3 regions of the Azospirillum sp. VT-I1 genome follow, and region 1 is predicted to be linked to each of the others. Evidence: predicted binding sites of a transcription regulator. Region 1 holds the regulator's gene; each other region holds the start of a gene.

The links. The regulator HrcA, encoded in region 1, represses chaperone genes, less so after heat shock. The targets are predictions, from matches to a motif close to GTTAGCACTCNCCNNNGGNGAGTGCTAAC.
Region 2: a site for HrcA is predicted at 2,832-2,860, ahead of groES (co-chaperone GroES). Genes of this name have one in related genera too.
Region 3: a site for HrcA is predicted at 1,954-1,982, ahead of groES (co-chaperone GroES). Genes of this name have one in related genera too.

What each region holds. Positions count from the first base shown of each region.
Region 1 is NZ_CP168800.1:1,944,779-1,952,228, reverse strand. It holds partial or broken gene AB8P05_RS09475 (IS630 family transposase) at 539-1,612, shown strand; gene AB8P05_RS09470 (nuclear transport factor 2 family protein) at 1,645-2,037, opposite strand; partial or broken gene AB8P05_RS09465 (YifB family Mg chelatase-like AAA ATPase) at 2,466-3,619, opposite strand; gene AB8P05_RS09460 (creatininase family protein) at 3,828-4,574, shown strand; gene hrcA (heat-inducible transcriptional repressor HrcA) at 4,726-5,766, shown strand; gene grpE (nucleotide exchange factor GrpE) at 5,825-6,439, shown strand; gene AB8P05_RS09445 (response regulator) at 6,597-6,962, shown strand; gene AB8P05_RS09440 (DUF1848 domain-containing protein) at 7,105-7,450, opposite strand, start outside.
Region 2 is NZ_CP168800.1:1,575,037-1,582,486, forward strand. It holds gene AB8P05_RS07560 (DMT family transporter) at 1-138, opposite strand, end outside; gene AB8P05_RS07565 (hypothetical protein) at 154-504, opposite strand; gene groL (chaperonin GroEL) at 787-2,430, opposite strand; gene groES (co-chaperone GroES) at 2,479-2,769, opposite strand; gene AB8P05_RS07580 (usg protein) at 3,128-3,391, shown strand; gene AB8P05_RS07585 (hypothetical protein) at 3,502-3,762, shown strand; gene AB8P05_RS07590 (lysozyme) at 3,899-4,393, shown strand; gene AB8P05_RS07595 (COX15/CtaA family protein) at 4,495-5,580, shown strand; gene AB8P05_RS07600 (Crp/Fnr family transcriptional regulator) at 5,789-6,475, opposite strand; gene ccoS (cbb3-type cytochrome oxidase assembly protein CcoS) at 6,634-6,834, opposite strand; gene AB8P05_RS07610 (heavy metal translocating P-type ATPase) at 6,740-7,450, opposite strand, start outside.
Region 3 is NZ_CP168803.1:548,535-555,984, forward strand. It holds gene groL (chaperonin GroEL) at 1-1,576, opposite strand, end outside; gene groES (co-chaperone GroES) at 1,596-1,913, opposite strand; gene AB8P05_RS21070 (NAD(P)-dependent alcohol dehydrogenase) at 2,534-3,607, shown strand; gene AB8P05_RS21075 (ABC transporter substrate-binding protein) at 3,710-4,978, opposite strand; gene AB8P05_RS21080 (response regulator) at 5,251-6,012, shown strand; gene AB8P05_RS21085 (ATP-binding protein) at 6,002-7,450, shown strand, end outside.

The sequences.
Region 1 (7,450 bases):
GTAGCAAGCTTTCATGAACGTAGCCCTTCTCGACTGGTGGGAACACATGCCGCTACGATCGCCTCCTTCTGGAGAGGCCTGCCATGGGATTTTCGCGATCGAACTCTAAGCCCCAAAACCGGCTATCCGGACGCGGTTTTTGGATTGTCCACACCGTGGTGCGACTAACCTGAAACATACGGGCAACATCTTCCACGGGCCATTCTCCGGAAAGAACGGCGCATAGAATACACCCGGCGTGTTCAAGCGAAATCTCCGGTGGACGACCAGATGAGCGAATGGCAATAGCTCTCTCGAGCACTGAAGTAATCAGCGCTTGACAAACCCACACCCGTGCGCAATCCTCGTAATTGTGTGGTTGAGGGATGCGCAAGAGCATACTCATTTTCTAGAAAGGGCGGCCGGTGCAACGGCTGCCCTTTTTGCATTGCCTAGTCTATTCCATCTTTGCCCCCTCCGTCGCCTAGTGGTCCGCGCCGAACGGGCAGTTACGTTCTACAAAGGATGCTGGCAGGCTGCGGGGCATGGATGTCTCGCAGTGGCCATTGACCTGAAGCTGGCGCCTGCCGACCGGAAGCGGTTGGCGGCCCTTGTCCGCAGCGGCAACACGCCGCAGAAGCTGGTACCGCGCGCCCGGATCGCTCTGCTGAGCGACGGCATGCACCTGAACGGCGCCATTGCCCGGGGGGTCAGCGTCGCCTTGCCGACCGTGCACCGCTGGCAACGCCGCGTTCAGGAGTAGGGCGTGGACGGGCTGGTGCGCGACAAGACGAGCCCGTCACGCATCCCACCCTTGGCGCCGGAGGTGGTCGAGCGCGTGGTGGAGATGACGCTCCAGGAACCGCCCGATGAAGCCACGCACTGGAGCAGCCGCACGATGGTGGCGGCCAGTGGGGTGAGCGATACCAGCGTGCACCGGATCTGGCGCGCTCACGGCCTCAAGCCGCATCGGGTGCGCACCTTCAAGCTCTCGCGCGATCCCAAGTTCGTCGAGAAGGTTCAGGACATGGTCGGCCTGTACATGGACCCGCCGCAGCACGCGCTGGTGCCGTCGGTCGATGAGAAGTCGCAGATTCAAGCCCTCGAGCGCACCCAGCCGGCGTTGCCGCTGGCCAAGGGCCAACCCGCCACGCACACGCACGACTACACCCGGCACGGCACGACGACGCTGTTCGCAGCACTGAACGTGCTGGACGGTACTGTGCTCGGCCAATGCGCGGCACGGCACCGGCATCAGGAGTTCATCCGCTTTCTCAACGCCGTCCAGGCGGCGGTGCCGGTCTGTAAGGTGGTGCATGTCATCCTGGACAACGACGCCACCCACAAGCACCCGAAGGTCCGTGCTTGGCTGGAGAAGCACCCGCGCTGGGTCTTCCACTTCACCCCGACCTCGGCGTCTTGGCTGAACGCGGTGGAGGGCTTCTTCGCTAAGCTAACCCACAAGCGCCTGCGCCGGGGCAGCTTCCGCGGCATCGTCGATCTTCAGGCTGCCATCCACCGCTTCATCAAGGAGCACAACAAGACCGCCAAGCGCTTCGTCTGGACCGCCAATCCCGACCGCATCATCGCCAGCATCAACAAGGCTGAACGAGCGTCATCCTCGCGCCATTGAACACCCTCTCTACGGCGTGGGGAGGGTGTTCTTCAGGATGCTCGGCCAGTCGCGCAACTGACCTCGTCCCATGCCTGGACAGTGAGGTGCTTTGCGATCCGGCCGTTCCGCAGTTCGAGGGTCATCGCCGACATCACGTGGCACCCGTCAGAATAGGCGCACTCCTCGACGAAGGCGGCGCGGTCCGGCCCAACCACCTCATGACCGACGCGATGCGTCATGTCCCTGGAGCAGACATCGCGCCAGAACGCCGCAATCGCCTCCCTGCCCGACAACGTCATCGGCGAACTGGGCGGACGGTTGCGATCGACGATCACCATCTCGGCATCATCGGCGTAGAGCCCGACCAAGGTGGTGGCGTCGCTATGTTCAAGGGCCTGTTTCAGGTCACCGAAGTTGAAGGTTTTGGTTGCGGATGTCGCCATGGCACACCCCTTGGGAAAGTTTCGGCGCAGCTGCGCTAGGATACTCCTCCGTGTTCCGCACGTCCGCAGCGCGGACGGGTATCGAAAGGCCGGCCGTCGCCGCATTTGCCACTGCAAACTGGTGAGGTTCTTCAGACGGTTTGAACAGCCCTATGGTGTCATGCCCGAGCTTGACAAGGGCATCCACGGCCAACGAAGAACGACGCCGGATTTGCGGATGACAACAGCACGCCGCGCTTCTGCCCAGCTACAAACGATACCATCTGTCTGGTTCGGGCCACCAGTCGCACGCAGTATCCTCCATGCCATCACGACAGACGACGGCGCCACCAGCCTGTGAGGGTACAAGGCACGGAACGCCAAGTCTGAAATTTAACTGAACCAGTCTGATAGTTAGCTGAAGAGTCTGAAATTTAACTGTAATTAACAATGTGCAGGTCGATGCGGTCGAACAGCGGCCCGCTGATCTTCGACTGATAGTCGGCCGCGCATTTCGGCGCGCGGGCGCAGGCGAGCGAGGCGTCGTCGAGATGGCCGCAGCGGCAGGGATTCATCGCCGCCACCAGCTGCACGCGCGCCGGATAGGTCACATGGTGGTTGGCGCGGCTGACCACCGCCTTGCCGGTCTCCAGCGGCTGGCGCAGCGCCTCCAGCAGCGGACGGGGGAACTCCGGCAGCTCGTCCAGGAACAGGACGCCCTGGTGCGCCAGGGAAATCTCGCCCGGCTTGGCCCGCGTGCCGCCGCCGACCAGCGCCGGCAGGCTGGCGGACTGGTGCGGGGCGCGGTAGGGGCGCTGGCGCAGCAGCCGCCCCTCCTCCAGCAGCCCGCCGACGCTGTGGATCATCGACACCTCCAGCGCCTCCGCCGGGTCGAGCGGCGGCAGCAGGCCGGGCAGCCGGGCGGCCAGCATCGACTTGCCAGAACCGGGCGGCCCGATCATCAGCAGATTGTGCGATCCGGCGGCGGCGACCTCCAGCGCGCGCTTGGCGGTCTCGTTGCCCTTGACGTCGCGCAGGTCGGGCGGCGGCGCGTCCTGCTCCTGCAGCCGCGGCTTCGGCGGGGTCAGCACCTGCGTGCCCTTGAAATGGTTGATGAGGGCCAGCAGGTTGGCCGGCGCCAGCACGTCCAGATCGGGACCGGCCCAGGCCGCCTCCCCGCCGCAGGCCGCCGGGCAGATCAGGCCGCGGTCATTGGCCAGCGCGTCGATGGCGGCGGGCAGCACGCCGGCCACCGGGGTCAGGGCGCCGTCCAGCGCCAGTTCGCCCAGCGCGACATAGCGGGCGATCTCCGCATCCGGCAGCACCCCCATCACCGTCAGCAGGCCGAGCGCGATGGGCAGGTCGAAATGGCTTCCTCCTTCAGCACGTCGGCGGGGGCGAGGTTGACGGTGATGCGCTTGGCCGGCAGCGCCAGCCCCAGCGCGTGCAGGGCGGCGCGCACCCGCTCCCGGCTTTCGCCCACCGCCTTGTCGGGCAGGCCGACGACGGTGAAGGCGACGATTCCGCCGGACATCTGGACCTGGACGTCGATCCCCAGCACCTCGATGCCCTGGAACGCCACCGTGTTGACGCGCGCAACCACCACCACACCCCGGAAGAGACGCCCATGCGGACGGAATGCACGCGATTGTAGTCATCGCCGCGGCAATGCGCCAGCGCGGGCTGAGCATCCGCGGACGTCCCGGTCCCCTCATGCCCGCCCGGCGCAGGGAGCGGTTGTCGCGGCCCGCGCGCCGCATAACATGAGGACGACGCAGTTCCAGCCCCCGTTTCCAAAAGGATCAGCCACCGTGCAGCTTCACCTGAGCACCTGGGCCGAGGTCGAGACCTATCTGAAGACCTCCAAGGGCATCATCATGCCGATCGGCTCGACCGAGCAGCACGGGCCGAACGGGCTGGTCGGCACCGACGCCATCTGCGCCGAATTCATCGCCAAGGGCGTCGGCGACGCCACCGGCGCGCTGGTCGGCCCGACGATCCCGGTCGGCATGGCCGTTCACCATATGGAATTTCCCGGCTCAATGACGCTGAAGCCGTCGACGCTGATCGCCGTGCTGCGCGACTATGTCGGCTCGCTGGCCGAACACGGGTTCGAGCGCTTCTTCTTCGTCAACGGCCATGGCGGCAACATCGCCACGCTGCGCGCCGCCTTCTACGAGATCTATGCGGAGAACCGGGCGCTGCGCGGCCGTGACGCCCCGGACCTGCGCTGCACCCTGGTGAACTGGTGGGAGAACGGCGAGGTCGGCCGCCTGTCGCGCGAGCTGTACCAGGGCAAGGAAGGCTCGCACGCCACGCCCAGCGAGGTGTCGGTCACCCAGTACGCCTATCCCGACTCGATCAAGACCGCCGCGATGGAACCGGAACAGGCGCCGGCCGGCGGGTTCCACGACGCCCGCGACTTCCGCCGCCGCTACCCGGACGGCCGCATCGGCTCCGCCCCCGGTCTCGCCCGCCCGGAGCATGGCCAGCGCCTGTACGAGGCGGCGGTCGGCGCCATCAGCGCCCAGTACCGCGCCTTCCTGTCGGAGCAGTAAGGACGGCCTGCGGTCGCAGGCGAGCGGGGCTTCTTCGCCCCGCACGTTGATTCGGCGGTTGGACCTGCCTAAATTCGGACCGGTCGACGGGATTTCCGATCCGCGTCGGCCGAGTGCGAAACGACGGCCCAGAAGAGACCGCCCGGCGTCCATGATCAACGAGCTGAACCAGCGATCGCGCGAGATTTTCCGGCTGATCGTCGACGCCTATGTGGCGTCCGGCGAACCGGTCGGCTCGCGCACCATTTCGCGGCGGCTTGGCATGGCCTTGTCGCCCGCGACCATCCGCAACGTGATGGCCGACCTGGAGGAGCAGGGGCTGCTCTACGCCCCGCACACCTCCGCCGGCCGCATCCCGACCGATGCCGGCCTGCGCATGTTCGTCGACGGCCTGCTGGAGATCGGGTCGCTGACCGAGGACGAGCGTGCCTCGATCGAAGCGAAATGCTCCGCCTCCGGCCGCGCCTTCGCCGACGTGCTGGGCGAGGCGTCGGCCATGCTGTCCGGCCTATCGCACTGCGCCGGCCTGGTGATGGCCCCCAAAACCGACCGCCCGCTGAAACATATCGAGTTCGTGTCGCTCGGCCCCGGCCGCGCCCTGGTCGTCCTGGTAAACGAGGACGGTCTGGTCGAGAACCGGGTGATCGAGGTGCCGATGGGCGTCCCCACCTCCACCCTGCAGACGGTGTCGAACTTCCTCAGCGCCAAGCTCGCCGGCCGCACGCTGGAGGAGGCCCGGCAGGAGGTCCTGCAGGAGATCGAGCAGCAGAAGACCCAGCTGGACGAGCTGTCGCGCAAGGTGGTCGCCGCCGGGCTGGCCACCTGGGCCGGCAGCGGCGGGTCGAACGCCGGCCAGCTGATCGTCCGCGGCCAGTCCCGCCTGCTGGAGGACGTCACCGCCCTGTCGGACCTGGAGCGCGTGCGCGCCCTGTTCGAGGCACTGGAGACCAAGGAGACGATGCTGCGCATGCTGGACGCCACCGGCCGCGGCGACGGCGTGCAGATCTTCATCGGGGCGGAGAACGTGCTGTTCAACCACTCCGGCTGTTCGATGATCATCTCTCCCTTCCAGAACAGCCGCGAGCAGGTGATCGGCGCCATCGGGGTCATCGGCCCGACCCGCATCAACTACGCCCGCATCATTCCGCTGGTGGATTACACCGCCAAGGTGGTCAGCCGGCTGATCGGCTGACCGCCCCCACCTCGCCTCAACTCCCCGCCATATCGACCAAGCAAGAATTGAGAAAACCATGAGCGAAGAGCAGAACAAGCCCGCCGACGCCACCGTGGAGCCGACCGAGGCCGCCGCCGAGACCGCAAACACGGCCGCCGCCGGTGCAGATACCGGTTCGCCCGAGGACCGCGTCGCCAAGCTGGAGGCCGAGGTCGCCAGCCTGAAGGACCAGCTTCTGCGCGCCATGGCGGAGACGGAGAACACCCGCCGCCGTGCCCAGCGCGACCGCGAGGACGCCAGCAAGTTCGCCGTGTCCAGCTTCGCCAAGGAGCTGGTGTCGGTCGCCGACAACCTGCGCCGCGCGCTGGAAGCGGTTCCGGCGGAAGGCCGCGAGAAGGACGAGATGCTGAAGGGCCTCGCCGTCGGCGTCGAGGCGACCGAGCGCCAGCTGTTCGCCGCCTTCGACCGCGCCGGCATCAAGAAGCTGGACCCGGCCGGCGAGCCGTTCGACCCGAACTTCCATCAGGTGATGTTCGAGATCGAGAACACCGGCAAGGCCGCCGGCACCGTCGTCCAGGTGCTGCAGCCCGGCTACACCATCCACGGCCGCCTGCTGCGCGAGGCGATGGTCGGCGTCGCCAAGGGCGGTGCCGGCGAGGCTGGCGGGCAGCACGTCGATACGAAGGCGTAATGATATAGCCTCTGCAAAGATCCCGGTGCCGCGGCGATGCCGCCGGACCGGGATCTTCGCGTTTGCGGGATTGGGGATGCTACCGGTTGACGCTCGGCGGGAAATTGCCTAGGGCTTGCGGACGATCCATTCGGCCGAGCAACCGGAGCCGCGTCCCATGCCCAAGAGCGTCCTGACCGTCGACGATTCCAAGACCATCCGCGACATGGTCGGCTTCACGCTGAAAGGCGCCGGCTATGAGGTGGCGGAGGCATCGGACGGCAATGCCGGGCTGGCGCTGATCAGCCAGCGCAAGTTCGACTGCATCATCACCGACCTGAACATGCCCGGCATGGACGGGCTGGCCCTGACCCGCGCCATCCGCGCCTCGGCCGTCAACCGCGCCACCCCGGTGCTGCTGCTGACCACCGAAGCCGACCCCGCCAAGAAGACCGCCGGCCGCGAAGCCGGCGCCACCGGCTGGCTGGTGAAGCCCTTCAATCCGGAAAAGCTGGTGGAGACGGTGCGGAAGGTTTGTCCGTAAGCGATCTGATTGCCCCCTCCCCATCCCTCCCCGCCAAGGCGGGAGAGGGGGCCGGAGCTTAGCGAGAGTGATGCAAAGGAGGGGCGGCAGTCCCCTCTCCCGCGATCGGACCGGCCTTCGGCCGGCAGAGGGCGGGGGAGGGCTAGGGAGGGGGCATCCGCCGCGCCACCAGAAACTCCCCCTCCGGGTCATGCGCGGCAAAGCTCTGCTGCGCTTTGCCGCGATCGGCGACGGCATAGCAATAGACGCAACCGTGCGGACAGCTGTCATAGTCGCCGATGTCGCGGCTTTCGGCGCACAGGCAGCCGGGGCGGTTGCCCTTCTCCCGCGCGGGCACCGCATGGCCCGCCACGTCCGACAGCCGCGCCGCATCGACGCAGCGCGCCGGCGCCGTGCCGGGCGTGTCCACCAGTTCCGGCTGGGTGCAGAGCGTCAGCGCCATCCCCTCCCCCGCCGCGATCCCGGCCAAATCCGCCAGAAGCGCGCGC
Region 2 (7,450 bases), 370 kb from region 1:
GATGGGCGGCACGGCTCCGGCGACCGCACGCCCCAGGACCGCGTTGCCCGCCCAGAACAGGGGCGGCAGCATCATCAGCAGCCAGGCCTGATCGGCGAGACGGGATCCTATGGAAGGAGCGGTGCGGTCGGCGGGCATGGCGCTGTCCGTGCTTCAGCTGCGGCGGCGGGGCGAGGCGAAGACACTGGACGCGGACACCGCGGTGCCGCGGTCGGCTCCGTCCTCGGCGCGGAAGACGCTGGGGCGGGACTCGCGGCGGGGATGGCGCGGCGCGTCCTCGCGGCCTTCGCGACCCTCACGGCCTTCGCGGGGCGGCTTGGCGGGCTGGCGCAGTTCGGCGTCGAGTTCGGAGATGCGCTTGACCAGCGCTTCACGGATGGCGGGGGCCGCGTGGGCTTTCAGCGTCGCCAGCTGCTCCTTGAGCTGGACCAGCTGGCGCTGCTTCTGCTCGCGGGTGCGCTTGATGGCGACGTTGTCGGAATGCTGGCCCTCGAAGGAGCGCATGGAACAGGCCCTCGTTTAAAAATACGGAAGACAGAGGCCGGCATCCCCGTGCTGGGGCGCCCGGCAAGAGGGGCGGATTATTGGGAGGCGACCGCGCCAAAGCAAGGCGGACTTCGCCTTGACATTTCAGGATGGCGGAGGGTGGCTGCAACCTGACCACGCATGCCCCGGCGCATCCCCCGGCACATCTCCCGGCCCCAAAAGAAAAAGGACGCCCCCATGTGGGGGCGCCCCTTTCCGAACCGAAGAACGGTCGGCAGATGGCTATGGGCCGGCGGGCTATCAGAAGCCCATGTCGTCCATGCCGCCCATGCCGCCCGGCATGCCGCCCGGAGCAGCCTTCTTCTCCGGCTTCTCGGCGATCATCGCCTCGGTGGTGATCAGCAGGCCGGCGATCGAGGCCGCGTCCTGCAGGGCGGTACGGACCACCTTCACCGGGTCGATGATGCCGGCGGCGACCAGATCGGTGAACTCACCCTTCTGGGCGTCGTAGCCGAAGTTGGTGTCGCCCTGGTCGAGCAGCTTGCCGACCACGATCGAACCGTCGGTGCCCGCGTTGTAGGCGATCTGACGGACCGGGGCCTGCAGGGCGCGGCGGATGATGTCGATGCCGACGCGCTGCTCGTCGTTGGCCGGGGTCAGCTTGTCCAGGGCCTTGGAGGCGTACAGCAGGGCGGTGCCGCCGCCGGCGACCACACCCTCTTCCACCGCGGCGCGGGTGGCGTGCATCGCGTCGTCAACGCGATCCTTGCGCTCCTTCACCTCGACCTCGGTCGCACCGCCGACGCGGATGACGGCGACGCCGCCGGCCAGCTTCGCCAGACGCTCCTGCAGCTTCTCGCGATCGTAGTCCGAGGTGGTCTCCTCGACCTGGGCGCGGATCTGGCCGCAACGGGCTTCGATGTCGGCCTTGTCGCCGGCGCCGTCGACGATGGTGGTGGTCTCCTTGGAGATCACGACCTTCTTGGCGGTGCCCAGCATGTCGAGCGTGACGTTCTCGAGCTTGATGCCGAGGTCTTCGGAGATGACCTGGCCGCCGGTCAGGATGGCCATGTCCTCCAGCATCGCCTTGCGGCGATCACCGAAGCCCGGAGCCTTCACGGCGGCGATCTTCAGGCCGCCGCGCAGCTTGTTGACCACCAGGGTGGCCAGCGCCTCGCCCTCGATGTCCTCGGCGATGATCAGCAGCGGACGCGAGGACTGGACGACGGCTTCCAGAACCGGCAGCAGCGGCTGCAGGCCCGACAGCTTCTTCTCGTGCAGCAGGATGTAGGGGTTCTCGAGGTCCGCGACCATCTTGTCGGCGTTGGTCACGAAGTACGGCGACAGGTAGCCGCGGTCGAACTGCATGCCCTCGACGACGTCCAGCTCGGTGTCCAGGCTCTTGGCCTCTTCCACCGTGATGACGCCCTCGTTGCCGACCTTCTCCATCGCCTGGGCGATCATCTTGCCGATCTCGGCTTCGCCGTTGGCGGAGATGGTGCCGACCTGGGCGATCTCGTCGTTGGTCGTAACCTTCTTGGCGCGGGCCTGGATGTCGGCGACGACGGTGGCGACGGCCAGATCGATGCCGCGCTTCAGGTCCATCGGGTTCAGGCCGGCGGCGACCTTGGTCACGCCTTCGCGGACGATGGCCTGGGCCAGGACCGTGGCGGTGGTGGTGCCGTCACCGGCCAGGTCGTTGGTCTTCGAGGCAACCTCGCGGACCATCTGGGCGCCCATGTTCTCGAACTTGTCCGACAGTTCGATTTCCTTGGCGACCGACACGCCGTCCTTGGTGATGCGCGGAGCGCCGAAGGACTTCTCGATCACGACGTTGCGGCCCTTCGGGCCCAGCGTGACCTTCACGGCGTCGGCGAGGATGTCAACGCCACGCAGCAGCTTTTCGCGCGCGGTGGGGCCGAACTTGACGTCTTTGGCAGCCATGTCTCGATTCCTTTAACTTGTAAATTTCGAAGGATACGGGCGGAGGACTTAGGCCTCGATGACGCCCATGATGTCGGATTCCTTCATGATCAGGTAATCGACACCTTCGATCTTCACTTCCGTGCCCGACCACTTGCCGAACAGGATGCGGTCGCCGGCCTTGACGTCCAGCGCCACGACCTTGCCCGACTCGTCACGGGCGCCCGGGCCGACGGCGATGATCTCGCCTTCCTGCGGCTTTTCCTTGGCCGTGTCGGGGATGATGATCCCACCCTTGGTCTTGGTGTCGGACTCCAGACGCTTGACGACGACGCGGTCGTGCAGCGGGCGGAACTTCATGGAATGCCTCCTTGGATCAAGGCTTGGTTCTGACTGACGAGAATTGGCGCGGGCCGGCTGCTGTTAGCACTCCCTCCCGGCGAGTGCCAGACAGCTAATCGAAGCGGTTTTGGGATTCAAGAGGCTCGTTTCGGAATTTGCCGCAAATGCCGGCAGCACTCACCCGGACATGCTGCTAACATATTGAGTAATAACGATTTTCTGTATTGCGGCGAAACCGGCGGACGGGCAAGATTTCTTGAAAGGGTCACACAAGGCCCGCCCTTCCCGGCGCCGGCGCACCGCCGCCGGGATCGCATGAGAGGAACCGGACACCGCACATTCCCGACCGATCAGCCAACCGCATGGGAGACCGCGCATGGCCAATCTCGTCCTCCAGCTCCGCGATTTCCGCCTGACCACCGCCGAGATCCTCTACCACATGCCGGACCATCCCGGCCTGCTGCAGTCCTATCTGTGGCAGGATCTGGATCAGGCGCCCGATTATCCCGTTCTGCGCCGCTTCCTCGACTTCTGGCAGCGCAACCTCGACGGCAAGCTGCATTCGGTCCGGCTGGCGACCCACAGCCTGATCACGCCCGGCAACCTGCGCCACGCCAACGCCGATTTCCTGATCCATTGAGGCCAGCCATCGTCACGCCCTCCGCGCCCCTGTGACTGCCATCACAGCGCCCGGCTACTCCGATCGCTAAAATTTTAGCGAATACCGGCAGCGGAGATGCGGAGGGCGCGATGATGGCGAAGCGCAGGGCGGAATCCTGGAACGACGGTTGGAGCGATCGTGACGCTCCCGGCGGTGCACCGGATGACGGGACGAACCGCACCGGCGCCCGTCCCGCCGGCGGACAGCCGGAATGCAGGCGGCCGAACCGGCAGGATCGCGAGGGCAGGCTGGTGGAGGCCCTGCTGGAATGCACGACCATCGCCGGACTGTTCGCGCTTCTGTTCGCCCTGTTCGTGCTGATCGGCGCGGCGCACACCCTGGCGCCCTGACCCACGCGGTCCACCTCGGCAACGGATTGCGACAATTTCAAATCTGCTCTTCCCGTATCGCGCGTATCTCGCCTAGGATCGCCTCCGTTGAGGGCGGATGTCGTCCGCCCGGCGCGCGAAGCGGGAGTTTCCAGACATGACCACCAAGCCGGTCTGCCAAGCCGCGGTCGACCTCGTGAAGCATTTCGAAGGTCTGTATCTCAAAGCCTATCTCTGCCCGGCGGGCGTCCCCACCATCGGCTACGGCCACACGGCCGGGGTGACGATGGGCCAGACCATCACCGCCGATCAGGCCAACAGCTTCCTTGCCTCCGACCTGACGGAGGCCGCCGGCCACGTCGACGCGCTGGTGACGGTGCCGCTCAACGACGACCAGCGCGGCGCCCTGTCCTCCTTCGTCTTCAACCTGGGTGCCGGCAGCCTGCAAGACTCGACCTTGCTGAAACTGCTGAACGCCGGCAACTATGACGGGGCAGCCGCCCAGTTCGGTCGCTGGGTCTATGCCAAGGTGAATGGCAAGGCGACCCAGTTGCCGGGCCTCGTCGCCCGCCGTGCGGCGGAGGCGGCGCTGTTCCAGGGCCAGACCGTCCAGGCCCAGGGCAGCATCGGCACGGCCGACGGCACCGCCTGATCGGGCGGCGCCCGGCCCGAACCGGGCATGAGGCGTTTGACGGAGCGGGATGTTCGCACCACATTGGCGAACATCCCACCGCCGTGCTCCGGAATACCGCCGTGACCGCCTTTGCCTCCGACAGCCTCGCCTCCTCCGCCCGTCCCAACCCGAATCGGCCGATTGCCATCTGGCTGCTGGTCTGTGCCGCCATGGTGCTGGCCATGGCCGTGATCGGCGCCATCACCCGGCTGACCGAATCCGGGCTGTCGATGGTGGAATGGAAACCGCTGATCGGCATTCTGCCGCCCCTGTCGGAAGCGGAGTGGAACCGGGTCTTCGACCTCTACAAGCAGACGCCCGAGTTCCGCATCTACAACAACCACATGGATCTCGCGGGCTTCCAGTCGATCTTCTGGTGGGAATGGTTCCACCGGCTGTGGGGCCAGCTGATCGGCTTCGTCTTCCTGATCCCCTTCCTGCGCTTCTGGATGCAGGGCCGCATTTCGCCCGAGCTGTGGCCGAAGCTGGCCGGCCTGTTCCTGCTGGGTGGGCTGCAGGGCGGCATCGGCTGGTTCATGGTCAAGAGCGGTCTGGTCGATTCGCCGAACGTCAGTCATTACCGGCTGGCCCTGCATCTCGGCACCGCGATCCTGATCTATGCCCTGCTGCTGCGCACCGCGCTGGGGCTGCTCGACCCGCTGCCGCTGGCGGGATGGCGTCCGGAAGCCGCCGGCCTGCGCCGCCATACCGGCTGGGCGCTGGGGCTGGTCGCCGTCACCATCGTCTGGGGCGCCTTCGTCGCCGGCTCGGACGCCGGCCTCGCCTACAACACCTTCCCGCTGATGGCCGGCCACTGGATCCCGCCGGAGGTGAACACGCTGACCCCCTGGTGGCTCAATCCCTTCGAGAACACCGCGGCGATCCAGCTCATCCACCGCGCGCTGGCGATCCTGACCGGGATTGTGGTGCTGGTGCTGGCCGCCCGCGTCCTGGGCGCCCGCCTGCCCGGCCGCGCCGGCCGCGCGGCATTGGCGTCGGCCGCCATGATCCTGCTGCAGATCGCACTGGGCATCGTCACGCTGCTGACTGTGGTGTGGCTCCCGGTCGCCGCCACCCATCAGGCGGGCGCAATCCTGGTGGTGTCGATGCTGGTGTGGCTGCAGTTCGAACTGCGGCCGGTGCGGGGGAATAACCGCGCGCTGTAGTCTTGCCGGACTGCGGGTATGTCCGGCAAGATTTACACGGATTTCACGGATTCAGACACGGATTACACGGATTTTTTATGGCTTGCCGGAGCGGATGTTCTCCGGCAGCCGTGGCTTCCCGGAAGAACATCCGTGAAATCCGTGTCCTAATCCGTGAAATCCGTGGAAGAATTGCCGAGCAAGCCCGCACCCGGCAAAAGCGCGAAGGTCACGCCCCTTCAGCCAGATCGTACATCGCGTCGATGTCCGCGATCAGGACCTTGTTGCCTTCCTGGAGCGAGATGACGCCCGCGGTCTTCAGCTGGGTGAAGGTGCGGCTGACCGTTTCGGTGGTCAGGCCCAGATAATCGGCGATGTCGGCGCGGCTCATCGGCACGAAGACCGGGTTTTCCTTGTGGCCGCGGCGGGCGGCGCGCTGGGACAGCATCAGCAGGAAGGAGCAGATCTTCTCCTTCGCGGTCTTGCGGCCCAGCAGAAGCATCTGGTCCTGCGCGGCGGCCAGCTCGTTCGACGCCATGGAGAACAGGCGCCGCTGCATCTTGGGGAATTCCTCCAGCAGCGCGTCGATCTTCTTGCGCGGGAAACGGCAGAGCGAGGCGCTGGTGACGGTCTCCGCGGTGTAGGCATAGCTGTCGTTGACGGCCAGCCCCAGAAAATCGCCGGTCACCAGGAAGCCGGTGATCTGGCGGCGCCCGTCCGGCAGCAGCTTGTACAGCTTCACCGTGCCGGACGTGACGTTGTAGAGCGCGTCGGCCGCGTCGCCTTCGGCGAACAGGGTGTGGCCGGCATCGATGCGCACATTCTGCAGAATGTCGGCAAGACGGCGCAGTTCCTCCGGTTCCAGCGCGGCGCACACCGTCAGGCTGCGCACGGGACAGGCCCCGCAGGGATTCATTTCCGTCGCAGCGCTCTTCTCCCGAGCGCGAACCGTATCAAAAGGTGGCATGGAGGAACCCAGCCTGTCATTCCGCATGGGCTCATATTGGTGGCAATCGCTGAGAATCGCAACCTCGCACGCATACAACCTTTTCTTTGCCCATACGGGCTTTGGCACTATTGCCTGCGCACGGCCTCCGGGGCGGCCGGCTCGGTCCCGGTCCGGGGAGCCGCCGGCAGGTCGTCGTCGAACAGGACACGGTGCGCCGCGCCGTCGAGATCGTCAAACTGGCCGGACTTCAGCGCCCACAGAAAGGCCGCCAGACCCAGGCCGCCCAGGCTCAGCGCGATCGCGATCAGATAGAGAAGCTCGTCCATCACCCGAATCCTTACCCGACAGGTCCCGCCCGGCCATATCCTGGACGGGGACATCCTTGACGATGGCGCCGCGGGCCAGCCGCAGCGCATTGAGAATGACGATCAGCGACGACGACGACATGGCGAGCGCCGCCAGCAGGGGCGTCAGCATCCCGGCCATCGCGAGCGGAACCGCGCAGAGGTTATACACCAGCGCGATGCCGAAATTCTGCTTCACCAGGCGGCCGGACCGGCGGGCGACCTCCACCGTTTCGACGATCGGACGCAGCAGGCGGCCCTGGAACACCACGTCGGCCGCGGTCTGGCTGACATCCACGGCGGTGGACGGCGACATCGACACCGCCGCCGCCGCCAGCGCCGGGGCATCGTTCAGCCCATCGCCCACCATCAGCACGGTGCGTCCCTGGGCGGCCAGTTCGGCCAGCACGGCGGTCTTGTCGGCGGGGGTCTGCTCGGCCCGCCAGTCGGCGATGCCCAGCCGCTCCGCCACCGCGGCCACGGCGCCGCGGCGGTCGCCCGACAGCAGCCGCACCTCCAGCCCGCGGGCCTTCAGCGCCGCCACCACCGCGGCGGCATCCGGCCGGGGAGCGTCGAGGAAGACGATCCGCCGCGGCTC
Region 3 (7,450 bases), on a different replicon from region 1:
GCAGCTGGGCGACCATCGCTTCGGTGGTGATCAGCAGGCCGGCGACGGAGGCCGCGTCCTGCAGCGCGGTGCGCACCACCTTGGCCGGGTCGATGATGCCGGCCTTGACCAGATCGCACCACTCGCCCTTGGCCGCGTCATAGCCGACGCTGTACTCCTTGCTGTCGTTCAGCTTGCCGACGATGATCGAGCCGTCGACGCCGGCGTTGGTGGCGATCTGGCGCACCGGGGCGGTCAGCGCCCGGCGCACGATCTCCACGCCGACGCGCTGGTCGTCGTTGGCCGGCTTGACGTTCTCCAGAACCGAAACCGCACGGGCCAGCGCCACGCCGCCGCCGGGCAGGATGCCTTCCTCCACCGCGGCACGGGTGGCGTGCATGGCGTCGTCGACGCGGTCCTTGCGCTCCTTCACCTCGACCTCGGTGGCGCCGCCGACGCGGATCACCGCGACGCCGCCGGCCAGCTTGGCCAGCCGTTCCTGCAGCTTCTCGCGGTCGTAGTCGGAGGTCGTCTCCTCGATCTGCTGGCGGATCTGGCCGCAGCGGGCCTTGATGTCGTCCTTCGACCCGACGCCGTTGACGATGGTGGTGTTGTCCTTGGTGATGACCACCTTGCCGGCGCGGCCCAGCATGTCGATGGTGACGCCGTCCAGCTTGATGCCCAGCTCCTCGCTGATGACCTGGCCGCCGGTGAGGATGGCGATGTCCTCCAGCATGGCCTTGCGGCGGTCGCCGAAGCCGGGAGCCTTCACCGCAGCGACCTTCAGGCCGCCGCGCAGGCGGTTGACCACCAGGGTCGCCAGCGCCTCGCCCTCCACGTCCTCGGCGATGATCAGCAGCGGCTTGCCCGACTGGACGACCTTCTCCAGCACCGGGATGATCGCCTGGATGCCGGACAGTTTCTTGTCGTGGATCAGGATGTACGGGTCATCCAGCTCCACCTGCATCTTCTCGGCGTTGGTGACGAAGTAGGGCGAGGTGTAGCCGCGGTCGAACTGCATGCCCTCCACGACATCCAGCTCGGTCTCCAGGCTCTTGGCCTCCTCGACGGTGATGACGCCCTCGTTGCCGACCTTCTCCATCGCGCGGGCCAGCATGTCGCCGATCTCGCGGTCGCCGTTGGCGGAGATGGTGCCGACCTGGGCGATCTCCTCGTTGGTGGTCACCTTCTTGGAGCGGGCCTTCAGCTCCGTCACCACGGTGTCGACCGCCATGTCGATGCCGCGCTTCAGGTCCATCGGGTTGATGCCGGCGGCAACCGACTTCGCACCCTCGCGCACGATGGCCTGGGCCAGCACGGTGGCGGTGGTGGTGCCGTCGCCGGCCAGATCGGCGGTCTTCGACGCCACCTCGCGCAGCATCTGCGCGCCCATGTTCTCGAACTTGTCGGCCAGCTCGATTTCCTTGGCGACCGACACGCCGTCCTTGGTGATGCGCGGGGCGCCGAACGACTTCTCGATCACCACGTTGCGGCCCTTCGGGCCCAGCGTGACCTTCACGGCATCGGCCAGGATGTCCACGCCGCGCAGCATCTTGTCGCGGGCGGTGGAGCCGAACTTCACGTCCTTCGCAGCCATGGTCCTGTTCCTCCCCTGCTTAAGCGGCCTTCTTGGCGGGTTCGGCGGCAGCCTCGATCACGCCGAGGATGTCGCTCTCCTTCATGATGAGGAGATCCTCGCCGTCGATCTTCACCTCGGTGCCGGACCATTTGCCGAACAGCACGCGGTCGCCGGGCTTCACGTCGAGGGCCACCAGCTTGCCGGCCTCGTCCCGCGCGCCCGGGCCGACGGCGATCACCTCGCCTTCCTGCGGCTTTTCCTTGGCGGTGTCGGGGATGATGATGCCGCCCTTCGTCTTGGTGTCGGATTCGACGCGGCGGACCAGAACGCGGTCGTGAAGCGGTTTGAACTTCATGGTGTGACACTCCTTGAGTCTAAGCGAATGTCTTGGGTTCTCAAGCACTCCCGAATGGGCCGTGCTTTCGGTCGGGAAATTTACTCAGGCTGTTTTTGTCGTCAAGAGTATTTTTTAACAAGAAAGGAGGAGTTTTGTTTATGAATCACGTCAGCGCAAAATGCCCGTGGCCGCCATCGCAGACACAGGCAGAGGTTTGTTCTTGGGATTTATCGAAGTCGCGTGTGCCGGAGCTTGTCGGTTATCTCAGGCGTTCGCAGGATCCGGTCCGGCCGGGTGGGGCGCGCAAGGGTCTGGTCGTCGGCATCGCACACATCCTCCGCAGAGCAACATGCATGACACGGTCTTCGCACATACCGGGGTCCTGCAGTTCGAGGCACCCCGGCACGTGCGAAATCTAATCAAGCGCGAGCGGGCGTCAAGATGGGCGGCGACGCTCGGAAATCGCCCTCTCCCGGGGCGGGAGAGAGCGATTTCCGTGACCGATTAATTTGCATCAACGCGTCCTTCTCCCCGCCGTGCCAGACTGGCGGCGTTAAGCACAGCGCCGGCCGCGGGCCGTTTGCGATGTTTGCGCGACGCAGCCCCTCGACCGGCAGCCACCATCACGGGAGGACGCCATGGTCATGATGAAAGCGGCGGTGTTCGTCGAGCCGGGCCGCATCGTGCTGGACGACAAGCCGATCCCCGACGTCGGACCGCTCGACGCGCTGATCCGCATCACCACGACGACGATCTGCGGCACCGACATCCACATCCTGAAGGGCGAGTACCCGGTCGCCCGCGGACTGACCATCGGGCACGAGCCGGTCGGCATCATCGAGAAGCTGGGCTCCGCCGTCACCGGCTACCGCGAGGGGCAACGCGTGATCGCCGGGGCCATCACCCCCAGCGGCCACAGCAACGCCTGCCTGTGCGGCTGCCATTCCCAGGACGGCGCCGGCACCGCCCATGGCTGGAAGCCGCTGGGCGGCTGGCGCTTCGGCAACAGCATCGACGGCTCCCAGGCCGAATACCTGCTGGTGCCCGACGCGATGACCAACCTCGCCCCCGTCCCCGACGAGCTGACGGACGAGGAGGTGCTGATGTGCCCCGACATCATGTCCACCGGCTTCGCCGGGGCGGAGCGCGGCAACATCGGCATCGGCGACACGGTGGCGGTGTTCGCGCAAGGCCCGATCGGCCTCTGCGCCACCGCCGGCGCCAAGTTGAAGGGCGCCACCACCATCATCGGCGTCGACACCGTGCCGGAACGGCTGGAGATGGCGCGGCGGATGGGCGCCGACCATGTGGTCGATTTCCGCCGGACCGATCCGGTCGAGGAGATCATGCGGCTGACCGGCGGCCGCGGCGTCGACGTCGCCATCGAGGCGCTGGGCACCCAGGCGACCTTCGAGGCGGCGCTGCGCGTGCTGCGGCCGGGCGGGACGCTGTCCAGCCTGGGCGTCTATTCCGGCGACCTGCACCTGCCGCTCGGCCCCTTCGCCGCCGGGCTGGGCGACCACACCATCGTCACCTCGCTCTGCCCCGGCGGCAAGGAGCGGATGCGCCGGCTGATGGCGGTCGTCGCCTCCCGCCGGGTGGACCTGAAGCCGCTGGTCACCCACCGCTTCCCGCTGGAGCGGATCGAGGAGGCTTACGAGCTGTTCGGCCACCAACGCGACGGCGTGCTGAAGGTGGCGATCACGCCGTGAAGCCCGAATGAAAGGAAGCCCCTCTCCCGGAAGGAAGAGGGGCTTTTCAAGGTCACGCGCAACACCAGGGAAGGAGCGACGGCACGCGGGCGACGCGGAGGCTTACTTCGCCAGATCCACAGCCTCGGCCAGACGCTTCACCGCCTCCTGCGAGGTCATGGTAGAGTTGAAGTGGGCGGTGACGACGTCCAGGAAGGCGCCGCGGACGGCGCCGGGAACCGCCATCTCGTGGGCCATGGACGGCACGGCGCTGTTGGTGTCGATGGCGGTCTTCAGGTCGTCCATCGACTTCACGGCGCATTCGTCGAAGCTGTCGCGCGCCATGTCCTGGCGGGCGGGGATGGAGCCCTTCACCACGTTGAAGGTCTCCTGGAACTTCTTGCCCAGGATCAGCTTGGCCAGCAGCTTCTGCCCGGCGGCGCGGTCGGCGTCGGCCGAGGTGAACATGACGAAGCTGTCGGAATTGACGATGTAGCCGAACTGTCCCGGCACATGGGCGCAGACGAAATCCTTGCCCGGCACCTTGCCGGCGGCGGTCAGCTCGCCCTTCGCCCAGTCGCCCATGATCTGCATGGCGGCCTGACCGTTCATCATCATGCCGGCGGCGAGGTTCCATTCGCGGCCGGGGAAGCCGTCGTCGACATAGCCGCGCAGCTTGCGCATCTGGTCGAACACCTTGACCATGGTGTCGCCGGTCAGCGCCTTTGCGTCCAGCTCCACCAGCGCCTTGCGGTAGAAGTCGGGACCGCCGAGGCCGAGGACGACATCCTCGAACAGCGCACCCTCCTGCCAGGGCTGGCCGCCATGGGCGAGCGGGATGATGCCGGCGGCCTTCAGCTTGTCGGCGGCGGCGTTGAACTCGTCCCAGGTCTTCGGGATGGCGACGCCGGCCTTCTGCATGGCCTGCGGGTTCACCCACATCCAGTTGACGCGGTGGATGTTCACCGGAACGGCGTAATAGTGGCCCTTGTGGGTCACCACGTCGCGGATCTGCGGCGGCAGGATGGCGTCCCAGTTCTCGGCCTTGGCGACGTCGTCCAGCGGGGCGAGCTTGCCCTGCGCCGCCCACTCCTTGATGTTCGGTCCCTTCAGCTGCACGGCGTTCGGCGGGTCGCCGGCCAGCACGCGGGAGCGCAGGACGGTGCTGGCCGCGTCGCCGCCGCCGCCCGCGACGGGCGCGTCGATCCACTTGCCGCCGGCCGCCTCGAAGTCCTGGCGCAGCGCGCCCGCGGCCTTCGATTCGCCGCCGGAGGTCCAGTAATGCAGAACCTCCACCGCCGGCCCGGCCTGCGCCGGAGCGGCCATGAGGGCGCCGACCATCACGGTCGCGATGGCGGTCATGCCGAGGATGGATGTGCGCAGAGACGCCATGTTGGACATTTCCCCCTGTTCCCTTCTTCGTTCGGTCTGCCTGTCGGGCCCGGTTGCCGGCGGTTCGGCGCTGGGGGAACTCTATCCCGCACGCAATCCGGCGCCCGGATTATTTGGTAACAACGCCTTTTCACGGCCGCGCCGCTGTTACGCAACCGTTACAAACCGGCCCCGGCGGCGGGCTGTACCCGGACCGGCCGGGGAGGCTACACTCGCGTCCAACAAAGAAGAAGGCCCCGGCGGGCATAGGAATGGAACAGGGAAGGGAAGCCATGGAGCGCGCGCGCCATCTCCTGGTCGTGGACGACGATCCCGAGATCCGGGACATGCTGCATGATTTCCTGGTGAAGAGCGGCTTCCGCGTCTCCACCGCCGGCGACGGGCGCGAGATGGCGCGGGTGCTGGCGCAATGGCCGGTCGATCTCATCGTCCTCGACGTCATGCTGCCGGGGGAGGACGGGACCAGCCTGTGCCGCTCGCTGCGCGCCAAGTCGGAGACGCCCGTCATCATGCTGACCGCCATGGGCAGCGAGGTGGACCGCATCGTCGGGCTGGAGGTCGGGGCCGACGATTATCTGGTGAAGCCCTTCAGCGCGCGCGAGCTGCTGGCCCGCATCCGCGCCATCCTGCGCCGTTGCGGCGGGCCGGAGCCGGTGCGCGAACGGCCGCGGGTGCTGGGCTTCGCCGGCTGGTCGCTCGACCAGGGCCGGCGGGAGCTGCGCACGCCGGACCGGGTGGTGGTTCATCTCAGCCAGGGCGAGTACGCGCTGCTCGGCACGCTGCTGGAACGCGCGCCGCAGGTGGTGGAGCGGACCGAACTGCTGGAGAAGCACCGCGGCGACACCTCCATCCCCTTCGACCGCAGCATCGACATCCAGATCAGCCGTCTGCGCCGCAAGCTGGAGGAGGGGCCGGGCGGCTCGGCGCTGATCAAGACGGTGCGCGGCATCGGCTATCAGTTCACCGCGACGGTGGTGGACCAGGGCGACTCCGTCTCCTCCGGGACAGGCTCCGGGACTGGCCGTGGCGCTTGAACGCCTGTTGCCAGCCCGGCTGCGCGCCGCCCGGCTGCGCCACCGCATCCTGGCGGCGATGGTGCTGCTGCTGGCCCTGACCCATGGCGGCGCGCTGGTCGGCATGCAGCTGGTGGACGACCGCGCGCGGGAGCTGCTGAGTGCCCACCGGCTGGGACCGGCGATGGCCGCGGCGGTGGAGGCGGCGGACCGCGCGCTGCTGGACGGCGTCGCGGCCGGGCCGGCGCTGGCGCTCGGCGGGCTGCCCGACCTGTCGGTGTCCTGGCAGGCGCCCGGCACGCCCGCCGTTCCCGCAGGCTGGCTGCTGGACGGCGTCGCCGACGCGCCGCGCCCGGTGTTCGTCGCCGCCCCGCGCGCGCTGTCGTCGCTCCAGTCCGCCCGCGCCCGGACGCTCGCCGAATCGCTGTCCCTGGTGGCGGAGCACACGGCGGCCCAGCTGCGCGAGGCCCGCGTCTATGTCCAGCTCGCCGACGGCGGCTGGCTGGAGTTCGCCAGCCCGCGCTTCTGGCGGCCGCGGACCACGCCGTTCGAGATGGTGCTGGCCGGGGTGGCGGCCTTCGGGCTGGCGCTGGCGCTGCTGCTCTGGCTGCCCGGCCGGCTGGTCCGTCCGCTGGAATCCCTGGCGGAGCAGGCGACCCGCCCCCACGACCGCCTCCACCCCCGCCCGCTGCCGGAGGATGGGCCGGAGGAGGTCGCCTCGCTCGCCCGCGCCTTCAACCAGGCGCGCAACGCCCTGCGGGACCTGATGGAGGGGCGCACCCATCTGCTGGCGGCGATCAGCCACGATCTGCGCACCCCGGCGACGCGGCTGCGGCTGCGCGCCGAATATGTCGAAGACGACGCGCTGCGCGCCAAGATGATGGCCGACATCGACGAGATGGCGGCGATGGTCAGCGCGACACTGGAGTTCCTCGGCGACGACGTGCTGCGCGAGGAGGTGGAGGTGGTCGCCTTCGCCAGCCTGCTGCAGAGCCTGTGCGACGACTATGCCGACACCGGCGCCCCGGTGACCTATCACGAGCCGCCGCCGCTTCAGTTCGCCGCCGTCCGCACCATCTTCGGCGGCGGGGGCGAGCGCAGCGACCGCTTCGACCAGCCGCGCCAGCTCCGCCTCGCCGGCCGCCCGTCCAGCCTGCGCCGTGCCTTCGCCAACCTGATCGACAACGCCATCAAGTACGGCGAGCGCGCCACCGTCTCCGTCGATGCCGACGCCGCCGAGATCGTGGTGGATGTCTGCGACGAGGGGCCGGGCATCCCGGAGGCGGAGATCGCCAACGTCTTCAAGCCCTTCGTCCGGCTGGAGGGCTCCCGCAACCGCAAGACCGGCGGCAGCGGGCTGGGCCTGTCCATCGTGAAGTCGATCGTCGAGGCCCACCAGGGCCGGATCGAGCTGGGCAACCGCGCCGGCGGCGGGCTGCGGGTGCGGGTGACGCTGCCG